4 regions of the Cutibacterium nasicola genome follow, and region 3 is predicted to be linked to each of the others. Evidence: riboswitches for the same ligand, from Rfam matches in the RefSeq annotation. Region 3 holds a riboswitch; each other region holds the start of a gene.
The links. A riboswitch is a leader RNA that binds a small molecule or an ion and turns the genes downstream of it on or off. The one in region 3 is predicted to bind cobalamin.
Positions count from the first base shown of each region.

Region 1: another riboswitch for cobalamin. It lies ahead of ACUCCZ_RS00325 (ribonucleoside-diphosphate reductase subunit alpha); the one in region 3 lies ahead of cobI (precorrin-2 C(20)-methyltransferase).
Region 2: another riboswitch for cobalamin. It lies ahead of ACUCCZ_RS00115 (anaerobic ribonucleoside triphosphate reductase); the one in region 3 lies ahead of cobI (precorrin-2 C(20)-methyltransferase).
Region 4: another riboswitch for cobalamin. It lies ahead of mutA (methylmalonyl-CoA mutase small subunit); the one in region 3 lies ahead of cobI (precorrin-2 C(20)-methyltransferase).

Region 1 is NZ_CP199745.2:73,914-78,581, forward strand. It holds gene ACUCCZ_RS00325 (ribonucleoside-diphosphate reductase subunit alpha) at 1-1,958, opposite strand, end outside; cobalamin riboswitch at 2,071-2,262, opposite strand; gene ACUCCZ_RS00330 (DUF1707 SHOCT-like domain-containing protein) at 2,338-2,961, shown strand; gene ACUCCZ_RS00335 (NADH:flavin oxidoreductase/NADH oxidase) at 2,993-4,093, opposite strand; gene ACUCCZ_RS00340 (YciI family protein) at 4,131-4,403, opposite strand; gene ACUCCZ_RS00345 (MarP family serine protease) at 4,609-4,668, opposite strand, start outside.
Region 2 is NZ_CP199745.2:17,251-21,918, reverse strand. It holds gene ACUCCZ_RS00115 (anaerobic ribonucleoside triphosphate reductase) at 1-2,199, opposite strand, end outside; cobalamin riboswitch at 2,275-2,467, opposite strand; gene ACUCCZ_RS00110 (YbhB/YbcL family Raf kinase inhibitor-like protein) at 2,662-3,123, shown strand; gene ACUCCZ_RS00105 (cutinase family protein) at 3,349-4,413, shown strand; gene ACUCCZ_RS00100 (hypothetical protein) at 4,418-4,668, opposite strand, start outside.
Region 3 is NZ_CP199745.2:1,837,524-1,842,191, forward strand. It holds gene cobJ (precorrin-3B C(17)-methyltransferase) at 1-280, opposite strand, end outside; gene cobM (precorrin-4 C(11)-methyltransferase) at 277-1,248, opposite strand; gene cobI (precorrin-2 C(20)-methyltransferase) at 1,245-1,973, opposite strand; cobalamin riboswitch at 1,960-2,187, opposite strand; gene ACUCCZ_RS08685 (cobyric acid synthase) at 2,204-3,664, opposite strand; gene ACUCCZ_RS08690 (CobD/CbiB family cobalamin biosynthesis protein) at 3,666-4,580, opposite strand.
Region 4 is NZ_CP199745.2:1,644,472-1,649,139, reverse strand. It holds gene ACUCCZ_RS07695 (nucleotide sugar dehydrogenase) at 1-952, opposite strand, end outside; gene ACUCCZ_RS07690 (alpha/beta fold hydrolase) at 1,254-2,216, shown strand; cobalamin riboswitch at 2,287-2,539, shown strand; gene mutA (methylmalonyl-CoA mutase small subunit) at 2,620-4,530, shown strand; gene scpA (methylmalonyl-CoA mutase) at 4,527-4,668, shown strand, end outside.

The sequences.
Region 1 (4,668 bases), 840 kb from region 3:
CCCGGCGTCGTGCCAGCGACCAGACCGATCGACGCCGTCGGGGCGATGGCCAGCAAGGTGGCATTGCGCATTCCTCGGCTCACCTTGGCGCGCAGCCCGTCCCAGTCCATCCTCGTCGTCCGGTCGACGTCAACGGGAATGCCACGGTCGCGCTCCAGGAGGGCGAGGGTGTCGACGGGGACCATCCCCTTCGACCAACCAGATCCTTCGAACATCGGGTAGGCCCCGCGCTCGGCGGCCAGATCGGCGGAGGCGTCGATGGCGTGCCAGCTGATGAATTCGATGACTTGGTCGACGATGTCGTAGGCATTAGGGGAGTCGTAGGGAATCCGCACCTGCTCGAGCATGTCCGTCAGCCCCATGATGCCCAGGCCGATGGCCCGGTTCTCCACGTTTGATCGCTCGGCCTGCGGCGCCGCCGAAGCGGTGATGTCGACGAGGTCGTCGAGCTGACGTATCACCAGTCGGGTGGTGGCGGCCAGGTGCTCCCAGTCGATGCGACGCTTCTTGCGCGGCCCGACGAGGTGCCCGGCAAGGTTGACCGACGCCAGGTTGCACACCGAGGTGTGGTCGCGATCTTGGGGTAGGCAGATCTCGGTGCACAGATTCGAGGCGTGGATCGTCCCGGTGTTGTTGTTCAACGCGCGGGTGTTGACGCTGTCCTTCCACGTCAGCCACGGGTGCGACGTCGTCTGCAGGCTCACCAGGATGGCCCGGAACTGTTCTCGAGCCGTGGTGCGATGGAACCTCTTGATCTTCCCGGCGTCGGCCTGTGTGACATAGTACGCATATCTCTTCGAGAACTCAGACCCGGTGAGCTCGGTGAGATCGGGGGTCTCGGCGGGGTCGAAGAGGTACCAGTCCTCGTCCTTGGCGACCCGCTTCATGAACTCGTCGGAGATCCACACCGCGGTTCCGGCGGTACGAGTGCGTCGGTACGGGTCACCGGAGTTCTGCCGCAGGTCGAGGAACTGCGGGAAGTCCATGTGCCAGTTCTCCATGTAGAAGCACAGCGCGCCGAGCTGTTTGCCTCCCCGGGAGACTGCCCGCAGCGTCGAGTCGATGGTGTGCATGAAGGGGATCGGACCGGTTGACGCAGTGGTGTCGGAGCGGATCGGTGACCCTTGGCAGCGCAGGTCCGACATCGACAGCCCAATACCTCCGGTGCCCCTGGTGATCCGCATGACGTCGCGGATCGTCCGGGCGATGTGCTCGAGGTCGTCCTCGGTGCGCATCACGAAACAGGTGGACAGCTGGGCGGACGGCGTCCCGGCGTTGGCGAGGGTGGAGTCGGCGGCAAGGTGACGTAGGTTGCTCATGGAGTCGTAGAGGGCGAGGGCGGAGGATGTGGGGTCGTCCTCGGTGAGGCTGAGACCCATCGCCACACGCATCCAGAAGTACTGGGGCACTTCCAAGGCGCGTTGGTCGGGGGTGCGCAAGAGGTAACGGTTGACCACGGTGCGCACACCAGTGAATCCGATGAGGTCGTCACGGCTGGGATCGAGGGCTGATGCGAGGACGTCAAGATCGAAGATTCGCCCCAGGCGCTCGTCAAGGCGCCCTGCTGCGACGAGTCTTCCGATCGTGCGCGGGAAACAAGCACGGTGCAGGTTGCGCACGCGTGTCGGGTCGACGTCACCCAGATCGTCGTGGGTGTTGCCAAAGACCTCCTTGTACAGCTTCTTGACGGCGATCCGGCTGGCGATGGTGTCAAAGGCAGGGTCGTCCTTGGCATTGCCCAGAGCCACCTGGATGACGGCCTCGTCAAGGGCATCGGTGGTGATGCCGTCGAAGAGTGTGATCTCCACCTCGGCCTGCAGCAGAGTCGCCCGGGCGACGGCATCATCGAGCCCGCGGGCTGAGTCGATGATGGACGCGGCGACTTCGTTGCCGTCGTAGGGAGCCAGCGATCCGTCACGTTTGCGGACGCGAATGGTTGAGATGGGGTCGGCGCTCATTGCAATTCCTCCGTGCGATGCCGTGGGCACGCGACCGGGCGGAATGCGGCAGGGACACTGGTCCCCATGAACGCTGCGATACTTCCCGCGAGATCGCGAACCGGGCCCCGCGGTTGCGGGACCACACCTGGCAGGTCTTCGGGCTCACGAGCACTTGTTGCCTACTGGCCGTCGCTTCCCATGCCGGAGCACAGTGCGTGATGACGGCGGTCGTTCTCGTACACCGCTGCGGGGCAGCTCCGGATTCACACCGGATTCCCTCTTAGCCCGTGCGAACACGGGAACCACGTGCACTTGTCACTATATGAACGCTGATCAAGGCGAGTCAACGCGAGGCCTGGAGAGCCTTGGGTGTGTGTGGCTGTCCTAGACTTGCGACGTGACGATTCCCGATGACTGGCGGATTGGTGACGCCGAGCGCGCCCGGGCATCGGACATCCTCGACGAGGCATGGACGTTGGGAAAGCTGACTCGCGACGAGCATGCGGAGAGGGTGGAGGCTGCTCTGCAGGCCCGTACCTATGGCGATCTGGGCGGGTTGCTCTCTGACCTTGGCGCGACGGTCGGGAGTGTGGCCGTCCCCGCTCATCCTGGCCACGGCGAGGCGGTGCGGATCGTCCCCGGTCCGGAGGCTGACCACATGACCTGCATCATGAGCGACACGGTCTGGGCCTCGGGACGGACGATGGCCAAACTCACCACCGTCACCGGGTTCATGGGGGATCCGTGCTTCGACCTGACCTCCATGCCGTGGGCAAGTCGTCACATCACCATTGACCTGACGATCGTCATGTGTGACGCGACTTTCCTGGTGCCCGACGGGGTGCGCATCGAGGACTCGATGTCGCGAGTGCTCGGAGACCTCACGGTTCGCGGACTCTCCCAGCCGGGGCTGGATGGCCCTGTCCTCACCTTGCGCGGGACGAGCATCCTCAGCGATGTTGACATCCACGGCCCTGGATCCAAGAAGTACGCAAGGCTCAGGAAGAAGTGGAATCGCTGACGGTCGACCGGCGACGGGATCGTCAGTCGCGTCAGCGCCACGCCCCACGGAACCTGGCCGGATGCCATGGGGCGTCCTCGTTGGGAACACCCAGCTCATGGGCGGCACGCAACGGCCAGTTGGTGTCGCGTAGAGCCGCCCGTCCCACCATGATGGCGTCGGCGCTGCCCTTCTCCAGCAGCTCCTCGGCCAGCTGTGGGGTCCAGATCATGCCGACGGTGGCTGTGGGAATATCCGCCTCGGCGCGCACCCGAGCCGCCAGGTCAGCCTGGTAGGCCGGGGCGACGGGGATGGGGGCCGACGAATTGCCTCCTGAGGAGGCGTCGAGCAGATCGACCCCGGCTTTCGCGAAGCGCCGCGACAGTTCGACGGAGTCCTTCACCTGCCAGCCGTCGTCCCGCCAGTCAGTGACCGACAGGCGCGCCAGCAAGGGCATGTCTTCAGGAATGGCCCCACGCACAGCCTTCGCGACCTCCAACGGCAGGCGAACACGTCCGTCGAAGTCACCGCCCCAACCGTCGGCGCGGGTGTTGGACAGCGGTGAGTAGAACTGGTGCAGCAGGTAACCGTGGGCGCTGTGAATCTCGACGGCGTCGAACCCAGCTTCCACGGCACGTGTCGCAGCGGTGCGGAAGTCGTCGATGACCTTCGCGATGCCGTCCTCGTCAAGGGCAGTGACGGGCAGACCGACGTACTGCTTGCCGTCAGCAGGCGCGTCAGTCGGGCCGACCGGAATCCAGCCGCCGCGCTCGGGAGGCACCACACCACCATGGAATCCCGGCCACCACTTCTCGGTGGAGGCCTTGCGACCGGCGTGGCCGAGCTGCACGGCGATCTTGCCGCCCAGCTCGTGAACGGCGTCGGTGACCGTGCGCCAGGCCGCTACCTGATCGTCATTCCACAACCCGGTGTCACAAGGGCTGATGCGACCTTCGGGATTCACTGCGGTGGCCTCGGCGACGATGAGACCGAAACCACCCACAGCGAACGAGCCGTAGTGGACGAGATGCCAGGTGCCTGGGATGCCATCCATGGAATCCACGGCGTACTGGCACATCGGCGGCAACCAGGCACGGTTGCGAATCGTCAGTCCACGAAGGGTGAGAGGCTGGAAGAGCTTCGGTGATGTCATGACTCCATGACACCACGCCGGTCAACCACGGTCCGGCTCAGAAGCTGAAATTGGGCGTCCACTCACGGACGGAGGTCACCTGGACAGCCGTCTTGGGATAGGGGTCAGCCTCAAGCAGACGGTCGAGGGCACCACGGTCAGGCACGGTGTAGATGAGGACCGCGCCGCTGCCGTCGGCCAGCGGGCCTGCGTTGACGAGTTGGCCACGCTCGCGCATCACGTCAAGATTCTCGAGGTGGGCCGGGCGCGCGGCCATGCGCTCCTCGGAATGGGCGGGGTCGTAATGGGTTTCGACGATGAACACTGCCATGGCCCAATGTTATTGGGGCCTGGACCAGGACTGAAGCATGGAACACGTCGTCGGGACCTGACGCATCATCGAGTGGCTCAAGGCCCTGGAACACCACGTCGGTGTCGGGCCTTGTCAGATGACGTTTCGAGAGGTCAGGACGGCAAACGTGCGCGGAGCCGTCCCGAGGCGGGAACGTTGGGCGCCCAAAGCTGGTGACGCCGGTTCAGTCAACGATGCATCGGCCGGTCGATGCCGCGGTGTTGGCGTTGACCCCACCACGAAT
Region 2 (4,668 bases), 780 kb from region 3:
CTCGTCATCGATGATCCCGGTGTAGCCGCACTGCGGATCCCGGTCGACCGGATGGTTGATGGACCCGTACCCGATTCCGCTGGCAGCCATGTGCCGCACGAGGGCCTCGAAGGCGTCGACGTTGCGTGCCGGATCCCCCGACAGCTCGACGTACGAGATGTGACCGCCGTTGGTGAAGGCGTGGTAGGGAGCCTCGATGCGGATCTTGTCCGCAGCACCGATGTGGTACCAGACGGGCACGTGGAAGCTGTTGGTGTAGTACTCCCGGTCGGTGATTCCCGGGATCGACCCGTAACGCTGACGGTCCATCCGCACGAACCGCCCCGACAGCCCCTCGGCCGGGGTGGCCAGGGCCGAGAAGTTCAACCCGGTGCGCTCGGCGGCCTCGTCCATCCTCTCTCGCAGGTGACCGACGATCCGCAGACCGAGCTGTTGGGCCTCCTCCGACTCGCCGTGATGGACGCCGATCAAGGCCGTCAGGGTCTCGGCCAACCCGATGAACCCCACCGACAGGGTTCCGTGCCTGAGTACCTCGGCGACAACATCGTCAGGCCCCAAGTCCTCCGAGTCGATCCAGACCCCCTGGCCCATGAGGAAGGGGAAGTTTCGCACCAGCTTGTGGGACTGGATCTTGAGCCGGTCGAGCAACTGGTCGATGACGAGGTCGATCATCCGGTCGAAGGAGGCGAAAAAGGCATCAACGTCGTGGTTGGCCTCGATCGCCAACCTCGGCAGGTTGATCGAGGTGAAGGACAGGTTCCCGCGTCCCCAAGTCTGTGCCCGCGAGGGGTCGTGGACGTTCGACATCACCCGGGTGCGGCAGCCCATGTAGGCGATCTCGGTCTCGGGATGGCCGGGCACGTAGTACTCGGCGTTGAACGGGGCGTCTTGGAAGGAGAAGTTCGGGAAGAGGCGCTTGGCGCTCACCCGGCAGGCCAGCCGGAACAGGTCATGGTTGGGGTCACCGTCGTCGAGGTTGACGCCCTTGTGCACCCGGAAGATCTGGATCGGGAAGATCGCGGTTTCCCCACCGCCAAGACCGGCCTCGGTGGCCTCCAGCAGGCAGTGCATCACCATCCGCGCCTCCGGGCTGGTGTCGGTGCCGTAATTGATCGAGGAGAACGGGGTCTGTGCCCCGGCTCGCGAGTTCATGGTGTTGAGGTTGGCGATGAGGGCCTCCATCGCCTGGTAGGTCTGACGACGTGTCTCCTCGACGGCCTGGCGACGAATTCTGTCGGCGACCCGGTCGGTGTCGTCGACGAGCCCGGCAAACAGTTCCGCCACCTGCTCCTTCTCATGGACCAGCGCGGCCGCGTCCGGCTCCAGCACCCATCCCGACGCCACCTGGCGCACTTGGTCAAGACGGTCCTCGTCGCCACCGAGAACTTCGAAAATCCTCGTCAAACCGGTTTGGGCAGCCTTGCTGAAGGTCTTGGCGACCCCCGGGGCCATGTCCCGGTCGAAGTTCGGCACCGCCTGGCCGCCGTGTTGGTCATTCTGGTTGGACTGGATCGCGATGCAGGCCAGGGCGGCGTACGAACCGATGGACTGCGGGGATCGCAGGACGCCGTGGCCGGTGGAAAAACCGTGCTCGAAGAGGTCGGTGAGGTTGATCTGACAGCAGGTCGTCGTCAGGGTGAGGAAGTCGAGGTCGTGGATGTGGATGTCCCCGTCACGATGGGCGGCGGCATGGGAGGGGTCGAGCACCTCGAGCAGGTTGAACTGCTTGGCCGACTCGGTTCCGTAGCGCAGCATCGACCCCATCGCGGAGTTGCCGTCGACGTTGGCGTTCTCCCGTTTGGCGTCGGCTTCCTCGGCGGTGGCGAAGGTGATCTCACGCAAGGTACGCATGAGGGCGGACTGCTGGTCGCGAGCAACGGTGCGACGCTGACGGTAGAGGATGTAGGCCTTGGCGACGCCGTCGTGTCCCTGATCCATGAGGGTCTTCTCGACGAGGTCCTGGATGGCCTCGACATCAGGGGTGTCCTCACCCATCTCGCTCAGTCGGGAGAGCACCTCGAGGGCAACCTCGGAGGCCAACAGTTCGGGGGCGTCGCCGCCACAGGCGACGAAGGCTTTGCGGACGGCCTCGACGATCTTCGTCGAGTCGAACCGGATCACCCTGCCGTCCCTCTTGCGGATGGACGTGGGAACCGTGCGTGGGGTGGTCAGGTCGTCTGGCTGGACAATCGTCGACATGCTCTCTCCTCGAAGCAGCGCACGAGTGGGGCAGGTTCACCCCGGGCCGTCTCGCACGCCCGTTGTCGTACCGGGTCGCCGACCCGGGCGCTGGCAGGTCTTCGGACTTCAGGGCGTTTCGCCGTCAGACGAGTTCCTACCGAGCGACGCTTCCCAACCGGATGGCCAGTGCGTATGTCGCCGTCGTTCCCTGTCACCGCTGCGGGGCAGTTCCGGTTTCCCACCGGATTCCCTCTTTCCTCCCATCGCCACCAGATGTGGATACAACCCCTACATCTGGTGTCTGGCGATGAGAACCAGCACAAGATGAAGGGTATACGCATCTCATCACATCTGCACACTCACCCCTTCACCTCGTCATCAGGGGTGGGCTTCCCCGCGTTCGGAACCGGTCGTGACACCCCTTCGGATCGCGCATCAGGCTGGCATCATGGACACACACCCAGGGAAAGGACACAACCCATGGAGATCACCAGCACGTCGATCACCGACGGCCAGCCGATTGACCTGGCCCACGCCCATGCAGATGCGGGTGGCAAGAACATCAGCCCCCAGCTGAGCTGGACGCCCGGCCCGGAGGGCACCGCGTCATACGCGATCACCGTCTACGACCCCGATGCCCCCACCGGTTCCGGCTTCTGGCACTGGATCCTCGCCGACATCCCAGCCGACGTCACCTCCCTCGATGAGGGCGGCCCGCTGCCTTCCGGTGTGCGCGAGTGGACCAATGACTACCAGGAGGACGGCTACTCCGGAGCCTGCCCGCCGCCCGGACCGGCCCACCGCTACATCCACACCGTCCATGCCATGCCGAGCGAGCATCTCGACATTCCTGACGACGCCGCCAACGTCCAGGTCCGCTTCGTCATCCACACCAGCGAGCTGGACTCCGCGTCGATCACCGGAACTTTCAAGCAGTCCTGACCACGGACACACGAGCCGTCCGGTGTCGGCGACCCCTGCTTGACTGACGTAGTGAAGCTTCGGCAGACATTGCTCATCCTCCTCGTCATCGCCGGCCTGGTGACGCTGCCGCTTTCTGCCAACGCCGAGCCATCAGCGCCCACCCCGACGACAGCCAGCACCGGCTACGCCAGCGGGTCCACAACAACGCTCACGTCCGCCGCCACCCTCACCCCAGGGGCAGGAATGGGCTGGGACTCGGACCCGGTGTCCTCGGAGCTGGCCTCTCGGATGGGCTGCGCCTCGGTGATGTTCGTCGGCGTCCGAGGGTCGGGCGAGACCCCTCCGTTCGGCAGCACCATCACGTCGGTTCGTGACGCCCTGGCCCAGAAGTGGAAGGGCAGGGGAACAGTTCGTCAGGTCTACCTGGACTACCCCGCCGCTGACCCTCACACCCTGCAGAGAGCATCGATGAGCAGTCTCCTCTTTGACGCGACCATGCCGTCGACCGAGTACTTCGACTCGGCGGCTCTGGGAGCGAAGAAACTCACCACCCTCCTCAACGAGGAGAAGAAACAGTGCCCGAAGGAATGGGTGGTGCTCGCCGGATTCTCGCAGGGGTCCCAGGCCATCACCCAGGCCCTCGCCCAGACCGACACCCCGCAACGTCTGGCAGGCGCCCTCCTGGCCGGGAATCCGGACCATTACCCGGGACAGAACGTTCAGGAGCTCAGCGGCGATGCCGACCAGTCCGCCATCGGAATGGCTGCGATGCTCTACTACCTGCGTGAACGAGCCAACGCGACTCCCGGAGCCGATCGCGACTCTCAGATGCGGGCAGTCATCAAGGCCGCCCTCGGCCTGAGCCAGGAGTCCATCGATCATGAAGCCCTGGACGCCGACATGGTCAAGGTCGGCGCGGCCATCCCCGCGGAGGCGTATCCCGAGACCTATTCGGTGTGCATGAAAGGCGATCCGGTCTGCGACGCCGCCCCCGCCCTGACGCGCATCCTCACCTTGCAGTCAACCTGGCAGGACGAGCTCAACCAGGGTCGCCCCATCCACATGGGGTACACCCGAACCATCCTGGACGCCTCGTTGGACCGGATCGCCCAGCGCGCCAATGCCGTGGGCGCCGCCGAGGCCAAGGGCGCGCCACTTCCCCACGGACAGCCGGTGACGGTGTCGACTCGCCAGTGGGGTCCATTGCAGATCGGCGTCGCCGTCGGTGCCGGAGTGCTCGGTCTGGCACTGGGGTGGTTCCTCGGCCGAACCGGGCAACGGCGTCAGCGTCGCCATCACTGGCACTGAGTACTCAAAGCTCGAAGAACCACTGCCCGGTGGCAAGGACGCCGATGACGTCGGCGAGCAGCAGGACCCCGAAGGCCGCCAGCAGCGCAGAGATCCCGCGATGGGCTGCGACGGCGTGGTCCTCGCGAATGCTGGTCACCACCCGAGTGACTCGGTCAGGCCCGCCGACGAGGTAGGCAGCGACAAGGACGATGAGCAGGCTGTGGCTGCAGGCCACCCAGATGAGGGACTCGACGACGGCCCAGCTGGCGTGCG
Region 3 (4,668 bases):
GGGCCGTCACGACCTCGACCTTGAGACCGGCCTGGCGGATACGTCGCACCACACCGAAGAAGAGCGGGTCACCGGAGGCGATGACAACGACGTTGGCGTCGTCGGGCAGGGACTGAACTCGCTCGACGGCAGGGCCGATGAGGCCGAGCTTCTGACGCTTCTCGTCGGGAACGTTGAGGGCGTCAAGGTGACGCTGACCTCCGACGACGAGGTCAGCATCGGCGACCTCCTGGCGCAAGGAGTCGGAAATGGTACCGAGATATCCGTGGACGCGAATCATGAATTGTCCTTCGTGTCGGAGTTCGTGGGGTTCTGGTCGTAGACGCCGCGAGTGCCGTGGGCCTTGAGGTCAGCGCGGGCCTGGGCGTCAGCTCCGCGGTATTCGTGACGGAAACCGGGGTGGTAGAGGTGGCTGCGAGTCTTGATCGGGCCCTCTGCCAGGGCCGGTCCGACGAGGACGACGGCGTGCTTCCACAGCTTGTGGTTGCGCATCGTCTCCGAGAGGTGGGCCAGGTCGCAGCGGAACATGATTTCCTCGGGCCAGCTGACCGCGTACCCGATGATGCAGGGAGTCTCGGGCAGGTAGCCTCCCTCCAGCAGGGCATCCTGAAGAGCCTTGTTACGGGCCGCGGAAAGGTAGATCGCCATTGTCGCACCGTGACGGGCGAAGGAGGCGACGGTTTCCCCGTCGGGCATGGGGGTCCGCCCGCCCTCCAGTCGGGTGAGGACGAGTGACTGGGATACCTCTGGGACGGTGATCTCGACGTCCATCCGGGCGGCAGCGGCCGAGAAGGCCGAGATGCCCGGGATGGTCTCGAAGTCGATACCGATGCGACGACACAGGTCGCGCTGCTCGGCGGTGGCGCCATAGATGGACGGGTCACCGGTGTGGACCCTCGCCACCACCAGCCCCTCGTCACGGGCGCGGGTGTAGAGGGGCTCGAGGTCCTCCAGCGGGATGGAGGCGGAGTCAATGAGCTCGGCTCCCGCCTTGTGACGGGCCACCATGTCGGGGTGAACGAGGCTGGAGGCCCAGATGATGATGTCAGCGGTCTCGATGACACGGGCTCCGCGCAGGCTCACCAGGTCCGGAGCGCCCGGTCCGGCACCGACGAAAACGACCCTGCCTGCTCCCTCGGGGATCTCCCGCCACGGTACCGGAGGCGGCTCGATGGCGTTGTGGTCCAGATCCTCCAAGACCCTCTCAGAGGCGTGCTGAGTGGGTCGTGCAGCTTGAGGTTCGTTCACAGTTTTCCTCCCGTGATGGTGCGCTCTGGAGTGGTGAGGACGGTCGAGAAGTACGGCAGAGCCTGAGTATCAGCGACCTCACCGAGGGTGACGATCTGCTCGGACTCCAGCGTGACGTCGGTGCCGATGACAGCCTGACGATCCCGCTGCCGCAGCTGCTCGACAACGTCTGGGAGTTTGCGTCCCCCCTTGTAAATCGCCACTGAGTCGACGAGGTCGAGGACCTGGCCAAGTTTTTCCATCCCGACGGTGGCCGGGACGAGGGCCAGGACCTCCTTGCCCTCCACCAGCGGGCGCCCGGACGCCGCCGACAGGGCCTGCATGGCGGTGATACCTGGGCTCAGCTCGACGCTGACGTCGGGGAGTCTCTCCTCGACATTGGCGCGCAGGTAGGTGAAGGTGGAGAAGACCGTCGGATCGCCGACGGTGGCCAGGGCGACAGTGCGAGCCCCTTCGTCGAAGGCCGTGATCGCCGCATCGGCGGATACCTGCCAGGAGGCCCTGCGCTTCTCGCCGACACCAGACCTCTCCCGCATGGAGAAGGGGATGCGCTTGATGCGCTCGACGATCTCCGGGGCGACGGCAGTGATGATGGTCTCGGCACGTCCGGGACCGTCGGTGGTGGCCTCGGTGTAGGGCACGAGGATGACATCAGCCTCGCGCAGGATGCGCACGGTTCTCAGGGTGACCAGCTCTGGGTCACCCGGCCCCACTCCGACCCCGATGAGGGTTCGTCCCGACTTGTGGTCAGGATGTACAGGGGCATAGCTCATGACGGCCTCCTCAGGTGTCCTCGCCCGATGACGTGCGCAACGAACCGTTCGAGTGTCTGGCTGCCATCACCGCGGCGATGGTCACAGTGGCGGGACCGCGCCGGACTCACACCGGCTTCCTCGAGATCGGTCGTTGTATCGATCCTCCCACATCGTGGCACCACACCACGACACGGCCGGGGTCAGCTCCCGCCTGCCAGGGAGAACAGACGGTCAAGACCGAGATGCTCCTCAACGGCGTCGGCCAGCACGTCGATCATCTGCTCGCGGCGCTGCCCATACCCGATGGCACCCTCCACCGGGCGCCACGCCGATCCGGCATGCTCGGCAGCCTCGGCCAGCCAGGCGCGCCGGAAATCGTCACATTCGAAGGCACCATGCCACATCGTCCCCCAGACACTTCCGACGCGGACTCCGTCGAGGAAGGGCTCCCCCGCCGACAGGTCGACATCCATTCGGCCGTGATGGATCTCGTAGCCGCCGACCTCGATCCCCCGCCAGGATCCGCTCGGGATGGCCAGGGTCTTGTCGGCACCGAAGGTCACCTCGACCGGCAGTAGCCCGAGTCCCTCGGTTCGCTCGGTCGGCGATTCCTGACCCTCGGGGTCGAGGATGAGGCGGGTGAGCATCTGGTAGCCGCCACAAATGCCCAGCACAGTGCGACCTTGACGGGCACGGCGGGCCACGACCTCAGCGATTCCGGTGGACCTCAGCCACTCCAGATCACGCACGGTGGACCGCGATCCGGGCAGGACGAGCACGTCGGCCAGTTCGCAGGTGTTGGGGTTGGTCGTCACCTGGACGTCGACCCCGGCCTCGGCGGCCATGGCGTCGACATCGGTGGCGTTGGAGATTCTCGGCAGCCGGACGACGGCAACCCGCAGATCGTCGGTGGAAACGGAGTTCCCGTCGTGACGCCAGCGTCCCACCTCCAACGCATCCTCACCGTCGAGCCACACCTCGGGGACCCAGGGCAGCACCCCAAAACTCGGCATTCCGGTGCGACGAGTGATCTCTTCCAGACCAGGAGCGAGAACGGACTCATCACCGCGGAATTTGTTGATGACGTACCCGGCCAGCAGGGAACGGTCCGCGTCGTCGAGCAGCGCCCAGGTGCCGAAGAGGCTGGCGAGCACCCCGCCGCGGTCAATGTCCCCGACGAGCACCACCGGCAGGCTCTTCTCCCTTGCCAGTCCCATGTTCGTGTAGTCACCGGCACGCAGGTTGATCTCGGCCGGGGAGCCCGCACCCTCGCAGATGACCATGTCGTGGGCGGCGGAGAGCTCGTCGTAGGCGGCCCATGCGGCTTCCGCGAGGTGACGTCGTCCGGTGGCGTACTGTCCCGCTTCCAGCACGCCTCCCGGCGTGCCACGCAGCACGATGAAGGAGCGACGATCGGTGCCAGGTTTGAGCAGCACCGGATTCATGGCTGATTCCGGAGTCACCCTGGCGGCGCTGGCCTGCAGGTACTGCGCCCGGCCGATCTCGGACCCGTCGGGGCAGACCATCGAATTGTTCGACATGTTCTGGGCCTTGTAAGGAACGACGTCGATCCCACGACGCCACGCGGCCCGGCAGAGGGCAGTGACGACCAGCGACTTCCCGGCGTCAGAAGACGTTCCGGCGACGAGGATTCCACTCATCTCACTTCTCCTTCGCGCTCGAGTCGTAACGACGAGGCAGGATGCCGCCGTAGAACCTGAGGTGGGCGATGGCCGCTACGCCGAGGCAGGCGGCAGCCGTCGCCATCCCGGTGACCCCGGTGACGAGGTCGGCAGCGTCCGCGACCTTCCGACCGTCCGGGCGTGCGCCGTCTCCCAGCAGGGGACGATCCTCGTGACGATTGCCGTAGTAGACATTGCGTCCGCCCAGTTGCACCCCGAGGGCGCCCGCCCAGGCCGACTCGCACCATCCCCCGTTCGGACTGGGGTGATGGCCATGATCACGCATCATGATCTGCACTGCCCGACGCCGGTCTCCCCCGACGGTGGGCGCCAGCAGGCAGGCGAACAGTCCGGTCAGCCGGGCGGCAGGGAGATCCAGCAGATCGTCAAGGTGGGCGGCAACCTTCCCGAAGTTCTCGTAACGCTCGTTGTGGTGTCCGATCATGGCATCGAGGGTGTTCGCCCCTCGATGTACCAGCATTCCCGGTACTCCGGCCACGGCTCCCCACCACAGGGATGCCACGGCGGCGTCGGCGGTGTTCTCGGCCATGGACTCCACGGTCGCCCGAGCCAGTTCCGGCTCGTCGAGCTGGTCGGCGTCACGGGAGCACAGGTGGGACAGCTGCTCGCGGGCCCCGGCCAGGTCGTCCTCGTCGAGCCGGACGTACATTCGCTGACCTTCGTCGGCCAGCGAGGTCGCCCCGATGACCGCCCAGGTCGTCGCAGCCGTCGTGATCACGCGCAGCATCGGGTGTTTCGCGGTGACCTTCTCGACCCCTGCCCCCAACAGGGCCAGAGGGACGAGACATGCAGCCACATGAGCACCGCCACGCGCGACGGAGTCGGCCCAGTCACGCTTCTCGAGGGCAGCGGCGGCATTGCCAAAGACCGCCACCGGGTGGTGTTCCTGCGGATCACCGAACAACCGATCGGCGACGACACCTACTCCCAGCCCCACTGCCCGGGCGGCCAACCCGAGCCCA
Region 4 (4,668 bases), 190 kb from region 3:
TGCCCTTGGCCTTGATGCGCTTCATGACCCCTTGGATCGACGAGGAGCGGAAGTTGTCCGAGCCAGCCTTCATGACCAGACGGAAGATGCCGACTCGCCTCGGATCCTTGGCGATGATGTCCGAGGCGATGAAGTCCTTGCGCACCGTGTTGGAGTCAACGATGGCCTGGATGAGGGTCTGGGGGACGTCCTGGTAGTTGGCCAGCAGCTGACGGGTGTCCTTGGGCAGGCAGTAGCCGCCATAACCGAAGGACGGGTTGTTGTAGTGGCTGCCGATGCGGGGGTCCAGGCAGACCCCGTCAATGACCTGACGGGTGGACAGCCCACGCTGAGAGGCATAGGTGTCGAGCTCGTTGAAGAAGGAGACCCGCATCGCCAGGTAAGTGTTGGCGAACAGCTTGATGGCCTCGGCCTCGGTGGCCCCGACGAAGAGCACCGGGATGCCGGTGTCGACCGCCCCGGCGGCCATGAGATCGGCGAAGAGGTGGGCCTTGGCCGAGTCCGACCCGACGACGATCCGTGACGGATGGAGGTTGTCGTAGAGAGCCTTGCCCTCGCGGAGGAACTCCGGAGAGAAGATGACGTCAAGGCCGGGGCGCTCCTTGCGAATCCCCTCGACGAAGCCCACCGGGATCGTTGACTTGATGACGATCGTCGCCTCGGGGGCGAGCTCCTGCACCAGGTCGAGCACTCCGTCCACGCTCGAGGTGTCGAAATAATTCTGGTCAGGGTCATAGTTCGTCGGGGTGGCGATGACGACGAAGTCAGCATCGTCATAGGCCTTGTGCGGATCAGTCGTGGCCGTCAGATCCAGCTCGTGGTGGGCCAGGTACTCCCCGATGAGGGGATCGACGATCGTCGTGTGTCCGGTGTTGACCATCTCGACCCTCTCGGCGTCAATGTCAATGGCGACGACACTGTTGTGCTGGGCAAGCAACACGGCATTGGCCATGCCGACATAGCCCAGTCCTGCGACGGCGATCTTCACGAGACGTCCTTTCGGTGGGTCCCCATGAGTCTAGGGCGGTGACCTTACGAGACGGTGACGTGATGCTCGCGAACCTGGTAACGCGGCGCGTCGCGGGCATGGCGTTGACCTCACTACACAGCGTCGGGCCTGAAGAGGCTCGTTGTTCTGCTCGTGTTCTCCCTGAGCGAGAACAGGATCATGGTGATGTGGGCGCTTCTTCCGCGATGCCGAGATGCTGGCTGGGAGACCTCAATATGCTGGAACTACGACCCCGGGAGGATTCATGGACACCATCACGATCACCGCTGACGACGGAGCCGACCTCGACGTCCTTGTCTGGCGTCCGGAGGCTGCGCCGGGTCGCCCCACCAAGGGATTGGTGCAGTTGTGTCATGGCATGGCCGAGTACGCGGCCCGCTATGACGAGGTGGCCCGGGCGCTGGCGGACGACGGCTGGCTCGTCGTGGCGAATGATCACCGTGGTCACGGACCGCGCGCTGCTGCCACCGGACAACTTGGGACCACCCCTGATCGGGGCCACCACCAACTGCTCGACGATCTCTCCGCGGTTGCTGACCACTTCATGGCCGAGGTTGAGGGGAAGCCGTGGTTCCTCGTCGGACACTCGATGGGATCGTTCCTCGCCCGTGTTCTGGCCGCTCGCCGGGGACGCGAGATGACCGGCCTGGTCATCATTGGCACAGGCTCCTCCTTGGGGCCGTTGAGCACCGTCGCCACCGGGCTTGCCCGTTCCCAGGTGCTCATGTTGGGGGAGGACTCCCGCAGTCCGTTGCTCAACACCTTGTCTTTCGGGTCCTTCAACCGGGCCTTCCAGCCGGCTCGCACCGACTACGACTGGTTGTCTCGAGACGTGCGCGTCGTGGACGCCTACAACAACGACCCGCTGTGCGGTTTCGTCTGCACCGCAGCCTTCTACCGCGAATTGGTACGACTCATCGAACTCGCCAATTCCACCGAGGTTCTACGTGCCACTCCGCCTGCTCTGCCTGTTTTGCTCATGGCCGGTGCCAAGGATCCGGTGGGCGACTCCGGTAGGGGAGTGCGTCGCGCAGCTTGCCAATTGCGCGATGCCGGGTCCCAGGAGGTGGACGTCATCCTGTACCCGGGTGGGCGCCATGAGGTTCTCAATGAGGTCAATCGCAGGCACGTCCATGCCGACCTACGAGAGTGGATCGACTCTGTCGCAAACCGGCCTCAAATCCCCCAGGTCCGCAAGGCACGGTAAACGTCTGTTCACAGCACGGTCGCACAATCGTGCACATGCACCCCCGCTGTGCCAAGTCGATCGTGCGCAGCCTAGTATCATAGGTGCTGGTGCCAAGGAATCCCGTCCGGGGGTTTCAAGGCGGTAAGAGGGAATCCGGTGCAATTCCGGAACTGCCCCGCAGCGGTGAGTGGGAACGACATCACCATCGACGTCCAGTTGGTCTTAGGTCCGACCGGATGGCGATCAAGCACTGGGCTTCGGTCTGGGAAGCGGTGACGTAGGACTTGTCGGCAGACGAGGTGCCCATGAGTCCGAATACCTGCCAGAGCTTGCGACGTACCCTGCGTGCGCCGCAGCGTCCGAGGTCTCGAGGGCCGACCGAGGTCGTCCACCCATCCGCAGCGAAGCAGGAGTCTGACGAATGACTGATGCTGACAACCTCGCATCCAAGTCCGTCGAGGACAGGATGCCCGAGGAGTTGAGCCTGGCCGGGGACTTTCCGAAGATCACCCACGAACAGTGGGAGGACGCGGTCCTCAAGGTCTTGAACCGGGGACGTCCCGAGGGCAAGGAGCTCAACATTGAGCAAGGAATGAAGCGCCTCGAGCCGAGCACGGTCGACGGCATCAAGATCGAGCCGATGTACCGGCGTCAAGATGCCCCTGAGAAGCTCGGCGCCCCGGGTGTGCCGCCCTTCACCCGTGGCGCCACGATCCGGACTGGCGTCATGGACGCATGGGATGTGCGGGCCCTTCACGAGGATCCGGATCCGCAGTTCACCAGGAAGGCGATCATCGCCGACCTCGAGCGTGGTGTGATGTCCCTGTGGCTGCGCGTCGGTGCCGACGCCATCAAGCCGGAGGACATTGCCGGGGACCTCAAGGACGTGTTGCTCGACCTGGCCAAGGTTGAGGTCTCGAGCCGTGACGACCAGGAGGCCGCTGCACAGGCCCTCCTTGACGTCTATGTCGACTCCGACATCGATCCCGACAAGCTGTCGTTCAATCTCGGTCTGGACCCGATCGGTTTCGCCGCTCTCAACGGCGGCACCCCGGATCTGTCCACGATGGCCGAGTGGGCCAAGAAGACCGACAAGTACAAGAATTCTCGTGCCTTCGTCGTTGATGCGACGGTCTACCACAACGCTGGTGCCGGCGACGTGCACGAGCTCGCCTGGGCCATCGCCACCGGCGTCGAGTATGTCCGTGCGCTCATGGAACAGGGGCTGACTGCCGAGCAGGCCTTCGATTCCATCAACTTCCGGGTCTCCGCAACCCACGACCAGTTCCTGACCATCTGCCGTCTGCGTGCCCTGCGTACCCTGTGGAACCGCATCGGTGAGGTCTTCGAGGTTCCGGCTGCCAAGCGTGGCGCCCGTCAGGAGGCCGTGACGAGCTGGCGTGAGTTGACCCGCGATGATCCCTACGTCAACATCCTGCGTGGCACCATCTCGACCTTCGGTGCTGCTGTCGGTGGCGCCGAGGCCGTCACGACCCTGCCCTTCGATGCCGCCATCGGCCTGCCGAAGAGCGACTTCTCCCGTCGTATCGCCCGCAACACGGGCATTATCCTCGCCGAGGAGTCCAACATCGGCCGCGCCAATGACCCGGCGGGTGGTTCCTTCTACGTCGAGGCCCTGACCAAGAAGCTGGAGGAGGCCGGTTGGGCCGAGTTCCAGGCTGTCGAGGCCGCCGGTGGCATGGTTGCCGCCCTCACCGGTGACCACGTTCGCACCGAGCTCGACAAGCTCAACGCCGAGCGCGCCAAGCGTCTGGCCACCCGCAAGCAGCCGATCACGGCCGTCAGCGAGTTCCCGCTGCTCGACGCCAAGACCGTCGAGACCAGGCCCTACCCCGAAGCTCCCAAGCGCAACGGTCTCGAACAGCACCGTGACGCCGAGGTCTTCGAGGCCCTCGTCGATCGTTCCGCCACCTGCTCCGAGCGTCCGAAGGTGTTCCTGGCCTGCCTGGGAACCCGTCGTGACTTCGGTCCCCGCGAGGGATTCTCCGCCCCGGTGTGGCACATCGCCGGCATGGAGACCCCCGAGTGCGAGGGCGGCACCACGGAAGAGGTCGTCAAGGCCTTCAAGGAGTCCGGTGCCGAGGTCGCAGACCTGTGCTCGAACGCCAAGACCTACGCGGCCCAGGGCCTCGAGGTCGCCAAGGCCCTCAAGGAGGCCGGCGCCAAGCTGGTCTACCTGTCGGGTGCCTTCAAGGAATTTGGTGATGACGCTGCCGAGGCCGAGAAGGTCATCGACGGTCGCATCTACCTCGGGATGGACGTCGTTGACGTCCTGACCACCACTCTGGACACGTTGGGAGTTGCCAAGTGACCACCCTGCCCCGTTTCGATTCCATCAACCTGGGAGACGCTCCGGTTCCCGCGGACGCTCAGGAGCAGTTCGCCAAGCTGGCTGCCGCTTCCGCTGAGCAGGAGCCCTGGACCACTCCGGAACAGATTTCGGTTGGTC